DNA from 2 places in the Micromonospora chalcea genome. Region 1 is predicted to be linked to the other one. Evidence: riboswitches for the same ligand, from Rfam matches in the RefSeq annotation. Region 1 holds a riboswitch; the other holds the start of a gene.
The links. A riboswitch is a leader RNA that binds a small molecule or an ion and turns the genes downstream of it on or off. The one in region 1 is predicted to bind glycine.
Positions count from the first base shown of each region.

Region 2: it holds a riboswitch for glycine, as region 1 does, so the genes downstream of both, gcvP (aminomethyl-transferring glycine dehydrogenase) here and gcvT (glycine cleavage system aminomethyltransferase GcvT) in region 1, are expected to answer to the same signal.

Region 1 covers NZ_CP118233.1:6,772,125-6,776,477, reverse strand. The annotation lists gene gcvH (glycine cleavage system protein GcvH) at 1-273, opposite strand, end outside; gene gcvT (glycine cleavage system aminomethyltransferase GcvT) at 270-1,397, opposite strand; glycine riboswitch at 1,536-1,625, opposite strand; gene PVK74_RS30715 (LysR family transcriptional regulator) at 1,730-2,692, opposite strand; gene PVK74_RS30710 (collagenase) at 2,801-4,353, opposite strand, start outside.
Region 2 covers NZ_CP118233.1:1,356,688-1,361,040, reverse strand. The annotation lists gene PVK74_RS06335 (DivIVA domain-containing protein) at 1-680, shown strand, start outside; gene PVK74_RS06330 (NAD(P)H-binding protein) at 724-1,380, opposite strand; gene PVK74_RS06325 (NAD-dependent protein deacetylase) at 1,461-2,303, shown strand; glycine riboswitch at 2,363-2,454, shown strand; gene gcvP (aminomethyl-transferring glycine dehydrogenase) at 2,527-4,353, shown strand, end outside.

The sequences.
Region 1 (4,353 bases):
GACGGCGACGACCTCTCCACTGACCGGGAGGTACAGCTCCGCGACCGACTTCGTGGATTCGACCTCTCCACACACGTCACCGGCAGTGAGCTGGCTCCCCGGCTCGGGCAGTTCCACGTAGATGACATCACCGAGCGCTTCGGCGGCGAAAGCGGTGATGCCCACTTCGGCCGGCTGAACCGAGTCGTTGACCCACTCGTGGTTGGGGCTGTACTTCAGGTGTTCCGGTACGTTCATGACGCTGAACCCTCGCAAGGAATGGCCGCGGATCACCGCGGACGACGGTAGAACGGAAGAGGGACGATCTCGACCGGCTCGGTGGTCCCCCGGACCTGCACGGCCAGCCGGATGCTGTCGCCAGTGCCGGCACGGATGCTGGCCATCGCGATCGGCCGCTTGAATGTGGGTGAAGGGGCGCCGCTGGTGATGAGGCCGACCGGATCAGCGCCGTGGCCGTCGTCGGTCAGCGTCACCACCTGCTGGCCCGCTCGGGGAATTCTCTGCCCGGACGCGACGAGGCCGACAAGCCGACGGGTGACACCGCTCTTGTGGGCCTCGGCCAGTGCGGCTCGTCCGACGAAGTCGCCTGGTTTGACGAAGGACACCACCCGCCCCAGCCCGGCATCGAACGGGGTGACGTCACGGCCGATCTCTGCGCCGTACAACGGCATTCCGGCCTCGATGCGGAGGGTGTCGCGGCACGCGAGCCCCGTGGGCGTCAAGCCGTGACGCCGACCGGCCACAAGCGCTGCTTCCCACGTGCGGACCGCGTCTTCGGCGTGTACGAGCAGTTCGAAGCCGTCTTCGCCGGTGTAGCCGGTACGAGCGACGACGGCTGGACGACCGTCGATATCCAGTAGCGCTGCGGTGTAGTAGCGAAGTCGGGTGAGTCCCGTACCGGTCAGGGCTTCCACGATGGGGGCGGCGCTCGGCCCCTGCACCGCGATGATCGCCCGCTCGTTCGTGCGGTCGGCGGCCCAGGCCGCGTAGTCCGCACAACGGGTCCTGATGGCCTCATAGACGACGCGTGTGTTGATGGCGTTGACGACCAGCAGGTACCGGTGCGATGCGAGGCGATAGGCAACGAGGTCGTCCAGCACTCCGCCGGCGGCGTCGCAGAGCATGGTGTAGCGCGCGCCGCCGATCGGTACGGCAGACAGATGTCCGACCAGAGCGTAGTCCAGCGCTGTCGGGGCCTCCGGCCCCGTCACCTCGAGCTGACCCATGTGGCTGAGATCGAAGAGGCCGGCCTGTTCGCGTACGGCGCGGTGCTCAGCGAGCTCGCTTCCGTAGCGGAGCGGCATCCGCCAGCCGCTGAAGTCGGTGAATCGAGCTCCGTGTTCTATGTGCGATGCATGCAGAGGTGAGCGGAGCAGAGCCGCAGGGTCCTGGTGCACGGGGGCGCTCCTCGTCCCGACGCACGCGGCGTCGATCGGTCGGTTGCCTCCCGCTCTGTCATTGACCTGAGAGCTTCACCGCTGCGTCAGCGGCTTGCACCGTGGGTGAGACGACGGTCGTCTGCTTTCCAGAGTTACCTCGCCTGCACGGTAATGGGGCCTGAGAGTTTCTTGGGAGTTTGCTCCTTCGGCGCTCCGAATGAACGGAGTCTCTCCCGTGCAGGTTCGAATGGTGTCTATGTAGTTGTGAGTCATTCGCAGGTTAGGTGACCGCACATACCGCGTCAACATCATCCTGCCCATAGCTGACGCCTATATATCGCGTCGGATCGCTACGACGCTGCGGGATGGGCGTGGGGATTGGCCCGCCACCATCGGGCGAAGGCAGCGTTGTCGTTCACGTGATCCAGGTAGGCCCGGGTGATGGCCTGGAACAGGGCGCTGCTCTCTGCATGGGTCAGCGCATCGCGCCGCCAGACGACCACCAGCCTGGCCAGCAACTGCGGCTCCCCGCGCAGCGGCAGCACCCGAGTCCCGGCGGCCGGGGCCCAGGTCGGGTCGACCAGCCGGACACCGTCTCCGGCGGCCACCAGTGGGTGCGCGGCGCCACTCGGCGCTTCGTACCGGATCTTCGGCTCGAAACCTGCGGCGCGGCAGGCCCGTCGCAGCGAGGCGAGTGAGCCGTCGTCCGGCCCCGGCGGGCACACCCACGATTCGTTTCTCAGGTCGGCCAGCCGCACCTGCTCGTGGTGGGACTGCGGGTGGGAGGCGGACATGGCGACAAAGATCGGGTAACGGGGGATCAGTGGCCGGCTGGTGAGGGTGGGACCGATCGGCAGCTCGAAGCCCTCAAGGATGCCCAGCAACGCGGCATCCAACTGGCCTCGGGTGAGTGCCTCCACCAACAGGCGCGAGGACGGCTCGATCTGCAGCGCGATCTCCGGATCCGGGAACGCTTCGGCGACATGGCGTACGAGACTGCCCGCGCAGGCGATGTGGACGGTGCCGAGTCGGAGCAGGCCCGGAATGGGGTGCCGGTCGCCGAAGTCCTCGACGAGCGCGTCGACCTCGGCCAGCACGACGCGGGCGCGCTGGAGCACCTGCTTGCCGAGTTCGGTCGGTTGCATACCGGTACGGCTTCGGACGAACAGCGGCCCACCGACCGTCTTCTCGATCCGATGCACCTGGGCCGTCAGCGCGGGCTGCGACAGGCCCAGGCGGGCGGCGGCGCCGGTCACGCTTCCGGCCTCGGCGATGGCACTGATCGCCCGCAGGTGGCGCACATCGATGCCCATGACCGAGATTATGCACGCGACCGCAGGCAGTGCGGCGGCCACAGGGCAGGCGGGCGCGCCGCCCGGCGACTCTCGCCGGGCGGCGCGCTCATACCCATCACATGTGGTTCAGTAGCGCGTGCTCACCGTGGCGCCGGAGCAGGCGGTCTTCCCGTAGAGGCTGATGTAGTGGTACCCGGCGGCCGGGCTGGGGACGGCCAACGACTCGGTGTTGCCGGCCCCGGCGGAGGAGCGGGTGGCGTTGCTGGTGGTGGCCCAGCTCGACGGACTGTAGTAGAGATCGCAGTTGCCCGTGCCGCCGGCTACGGCAATGGTCAGGGTGCTGACGCCGGCGGGCAGGTAGATGTACAGGTAGTCGTAGTTGCCCGCGGTCGCGGAGCGTCCACTGCGCTGGCAGTTGCGGTCGAGGGTTCGTGTGTCGGTGCCGCTGCATTCCGGCACGGTGGTGCCGCCGCCCGTCGTGACCGAGATCGTCTGGGACGATCTCGCGGTCGCTCCCTGGTTGTCGGTGACCGTCAGTGAGACGGTGTAGGTGCCGGCCGTAGCGTAGGTCTTGCTGGGGTTGACGGCCGACGAGGTGCTCCCGTCCCCGAAGGCCCACTGCCGGGACGCGATGCTGCCGTCGGCGTCCGTGGACCGGTCGGTGAAGGTGGCGGTGAGCCCACTGGTCGTCACGGTGAACGAGGCGGACGGGGGCTGGTTGGTCGGGGGCGGCGTGGTGCTCCCGCCGCAATCCCCTGCCGCGCAGCGCGTCAGCCAGGCGTCGAAGTCCGCGTCGTAGCGCGAGCCAATGGTGCTGGTGAGGTACGTGCGGGCGGCGTTGAATGCCCCCGATCGGTAGTATCCGAGCACTGTCGTCATGTCCGGCCGATGGGACTGCATCATGTACCGCACGGCCAGGTAGCCCCAGTTGTAGATGCGCGTCTGGTCGTTGTTGTAGGTGGTGTCGAACAACGTACGCAGCGCATAGGTGTGGTTGCCCGCCTGGTTCTGGGCGCTGGTGTAGGTGACGTTCCGGTAGGAGTAGGAGACGTACTCGGCGAAGCCTTCGATCCACCAGATGGTCGGTGTGGTGATGTTGGCGCTGAAGTCGCCGTACATGTTGAACCGGCCATCGAGGTAGTGGGTGTACTCGTGGTTGAGGTTCCAGATCTGGAAGGCCGGCCGGACCCACTCGGCTTCGTAGGCGATGAACCTTGCCTGGTTGTTGGGGTCTGACGGGTTGCCCTCCAGGTACATACCACCGTTGTTCGTGTCGATGCCGTAGATGGCGCCCGCGTAGGTCTGGTAGTCGGTGCTCGAGTTGAAGACGACCACCTCGATGTCGGTGTTGACATCGCCTGCCACCGGCCCGCTGTCTGCGACCAGGCTGTGGAAGTAGGCGTCCTGGCCCTTCAGGCTGGTGCAGGACTGGCTCAGTTCAGCCGAGGTCATGTCCTGCGCGACGATCTTGATCGACGGACTGCATGTGTAGTTAATCGTCAGGACAGAGCTGGTCAGCTGGGCGGAGAGGTTGCAGGTGGTGTAGTAGGAGCAGTTGGCGACGTCGTATGCCTGGGTCATCTCTGCGACGCCGACCCAGAGCGGCGCCGTCGGGCCGGTCATGTTGCTTCGCGAGAGAAGCGCCGACGCCATCGGCCGCACGATGGGACTGAGCGGGG
Region 2 (4,353 bases), 1.4 Mb from region 1:
GCGCGAGCCCGATCAGCAGCTATGACTCGCAGCACGTGTCGGGTCCGGTGCAGGTGCGGCTGACCGCGGACCGGGTGCGTCGGTGGGAGTTCGGGTCGGCGGCGTTCACCCGGCGCGGGTACGACCCGGCGGACGTGGACCGGTTCCGGTTGCAGGTGGCCGACGAGCTGGATCTGCTGGCGGCGCAGGTGGGGGATCTGCGGGCGGAGAACGAGCGGCTCAACGACCATCTGGAGCTGCACCGGCACGGGGTGATCCCGAGCGCGGAGAAGGCGCCGGCGGCGCCGGCGGCGAAGGAGGTCAACCTGCTGTCGGCGGCGCAGCGGGAGGCCGAGCAGATCATCGCGCAGGCGCACGACTACGCGCGCCGGGTGGCCGAGTACGCCCGTACCCAGTACGAGAGTTACATGCGGGCGGCGGCGGAGGAGGCGAAGCAGGAGGCCGAGCGGGCGGTGGCGGAGTACCGCAGCGCCGCCGGGGGCAGCTTCGACGACTCGGTGGCGACGCGGGAGGCGTTGCGGATCTTCGGCGAGATGATGATCTCCCACATGCAGGCGGCGGCGCGGCATCTCGACGACGGTAGTGAGCAGTTGGCGCGCACGATGGAGCGGATCTCCCGGGAGTTGCCGGCGGCTGGTGGCGGCGCGCCGCAGCCGGCGTTGCCCCGGCATCAGCGGTGACCGTACCGCCCGGCCTGCGGTGCGGCGGGCCGGGCGGTACGGCTCAGGTGGTGACGGCGGTGATCGCTTCGGCGATGGGCGTGTCGCCGCCGACCAGTTCGAGGGTGTGCCCGGCGGTGCCGGGGGCGTAGAGCAGGGCCAGCAGGACCCGGGCGACGTCGGCGCGGCTGATCGCGCCGCCGGTGACGTGCCGGGCCAGCGTGATGCGGCCTTCGGGTTCGTCGTCGGTGAGCCGGCCGGGCCGCAGCACCGTCACGTCGAGGTCCCGGCCGGTGATGTCGTCCTCGGCGGCTTTCTTGGCCCGCAGGTACGCCGCCCACACGTCGTCGGTGCCGTCGGCGGGTGCGTCGTCCACGCCCATGGAGGAGACCAGCAGGTAGCGGCGTACGCCGGCTTGTGCGGCGGCGTCGGCGAGCAGCACTGCGGCGCCGCGGTCGACGGTGTCCTTGCGGGCGGCGCCGCTGCCCGGTCCGGCGCCGGCGGCGAACACGACGGCGTCGGCGCCGGCCAGGTGGGCGGCGAGGGTGTCGACGTCGGTGTGTTCCAGGTCGCAGAGGACCGGTTCGGCGCCGGCGGCACGTAGCGCGGCGGCGTGGTCGGGGTTGCGGATGAGCCCGAGCGCGGTGTCTGCGCGTCCGGCCAGTTCCCGCTCCAGCAGTTTGGCGATTTTGCCGTGCCCTCCGGCGATGACGACGCGCATGCGATCAACGTAGCCCGGCCGGGCGCGCCCCGCCGGGCGTCCGGGTGGGAGGTGCGGGTCCGGCGAGGGACCATGGACGGGTGAGTGAGGCGTTCGAGGCGTTGGCGCGGCTGGTGGCCGCCGGGGACGTGGTGGTGCTCAGCGGCGCGGGCCTGTCCACCGAGTCGGGCATTCCGGACTACCGGGGGCCCAGCGGCGCGTCCCGCCGGCACACCCCGATGACGTACCAGGAGTTCACCCGGGATCCGCTGGCGCGGCGGCGGTACTGGGCGCGCAGCCACCTGGGCTGGCAGACCATCGCGCGGGCGGCGCCGAACGAGGGGCACCGGGCGGTGGCGCGGCTGCAGGCGGCCGGGCTGCTCGGCGGCATCATCACGCAGAACGTCGACGGGTTGCACACCGCCGCCGGCGCCACCGGGGTGATCGAGTTGCACGGCCGCCTCGACGAGGTGACGTGCCTGGACTGCGGCAACGCCACCGGCCGCGAGGAGCTGCACCGGCGCCTGTCGGAGGCGAACCCGGGTTTCGACGCGCGGGTGGCGCACGTCAACCCCGACGGCGACGTGGACCTGCCGGACGAGGCGGTGGCCGGGTTCCGCACGGTCGACTGCGCGCTGTGCGGCACCGGCATGCTGAAACCGGACGTGGTGTTCTTCGGCGAGACGGTGCCCGCGTCGCGGGTGGCCGACTGTTTCGCCCTGGTGGAGGGGGCCCGGGCGCTGCTGGTGCTGGGGTCGTCGTTGACGGTGATGTCGGGGCGGCGGTTCGTGCTGCGCGCGGCCCGCCACGGCATCCCGGTGGCGATCGTCAACCAGGGCGTCACCCGCGGCGACACCTACGCGGCGCTGCGCCTGGACGCGCCGCTGGGCGCCACCCTGCGCGCGCTGGCGGACCGGTGCGCGGCGGCCCCGGCGCCGGTGTGATCGACAACCCCGGGACATGAGCCGGAAACACGCCCGCTGGTAGCGTTGGGGGTGCCGGTACCACCCACGTGGGAGAGACCGCCGATCCCGGCGGCGCCGAAGGGGCAGATTCTCCCCGGAACCTCTCAGGCAAAAGGACCACGTGGGCAGGCGCTGTGGAGCGCGTCAGCGCGACTCAGGGGGAGGCCGACCCGTCGACCTCGCCCCCCAAGGAGCGCAGCGCATGACCGCAGAGCAGTTCGCCGACCGGCACATCGGCCCCGGCCCGGCCGACGAGCGCCGGATGCTGGAGGCCGTCGGTTACGGCTCCGTCGACGAGCTGATGGACGCCGCGATCCCCGAGGTGATCCGCTGGCACGGCACCCTGGACCTGCCCGCCCCGGCCAGTGAGCGGGAGGCGATCGCCGAGCTGCGCGCCCTCGCGTCCCGCAACACCGTCGCCGTGTCCATGATCGGTCTGGGTTACCACGGCACGCACACCCCGGCGGTGATCCGCCGCAACGTGCTGGAGAACCCCGCCTGGTACACCGCGTACACGCCGTACCAGCCGGAGATCAGCCAGGGCCGGTTGGAGGCGCTGCTGAACTTCCAGACCATGGTCACCGACCTGACCGGTCTGGCCACTGCGAACGCCTCGATGCTCGACGAGGGCACCGCCGCGGCCGAGGCGATGACCCTCGCGCGCCGCGCGTCCAGGAGCAAGAGCCCGGTGTACGTCGTCGACGCCGACGCGCTGCCGCAGACCGTCGCGGTGATCACCAGCCGCGCCGAGCCCCTCGGCATCGACGTGCGGGTGATCGACGTGGAGCGTGACGAGCTGCCGGCGGAGTTCTTCGGCCTGCACCTGCAGTACCCGGGCGCGTCCGGCGCGGTCCGCGACGACCGGGCACTGGTCGACGCGGCGCACGGCGTGGGCGCGCTGGTGACCGTCGCGGCGGATCTGCTGGCGTTGACGCTGCTGCGCCCGCCGGGCGAGATCGGCGCCGACATCGCCGCCGGCACCACCCAGCGCTTCGGTGTGCCGATGGGCTTCGGCGGCCCGCACGCCGGCTACCTGGCGGTGCGCTCCGGGCTGGAGCGGATGCTGCCGGGCCGCCTGGTCGGGGTGTCCCGCGACGCCGACGGCAACCCGGCGTACCGGCTGGCGTTGCAGACCCGCGAGCAGCACATCCGCCGGGAGAAGGCGACCAGCAACATCTGCACCGCGCAGGTGCTCCTCGCCGTGATGGCCGGCATGTACGCCGTCTACCACGGCCCGGACGGGCTGCGTGCCATCGCCCGGCGTACCCACGAGGCGGCGGCACGGCTCGCGGCCGGGCTGCGCGCCGGCGGCGTTCAGGTCGCGGACGTCGCGTTCTTCGACACCGTCACCGCGACCGTGCCGGGCCGGGCCGCCGACGTGGTGGCCGCCGCCGCGGCGCGCAACGTGAACCTGCGGCTGGTCGACGCCGACCGGGTCGGCATCTCCTGCGACGAGACCACCACGCCCGCGCACCTGCAGGCGGTGTGGGCGGCGTTCGGCGTCGACGGGTTCGACGGCGAGGTGGACGCGGCCCTGCCCGGCGGGCTGGCCCGCACGTCGGAGTTCCTCACCCACCCGGTGTTCCACAGCCACCACTCGGAGACGGCGATGCTGCGCTACCTGCGCCGTCTGGCCGACTTCGACTACGCGCTGGACCGCGGCATGATTCCGCTGGGGTCGTGCACGATGAAGCTCAACGCCACCACCGAGATGGAACCGATCACCTGGCCGGAGTTCGCGCACCTGCATCCGTTCGCGCCGGACGCGCAGACCGCCGGGTGCCGGGAGCTGATCGCGCAGCTGGAGGGCTGGCTGGCCGAGGTCACCGGCTACGACGCGGTCAGCGTGCAGCCCAACGCCGGGTCGCAGGGTGAGCTGGCCGGGCTGCTGGCGATCCGCGGCTACCACCGGGAGCGCGGCGAGGCGCACCGCGACGTGTGCCTGATCCCGTCGTCGGCGCACGGCACCAACGCCGCGTCCGCCGTGATGGCCGGCATGCGGGTCGTGGTGGTCGGCTGCGACGCCGAC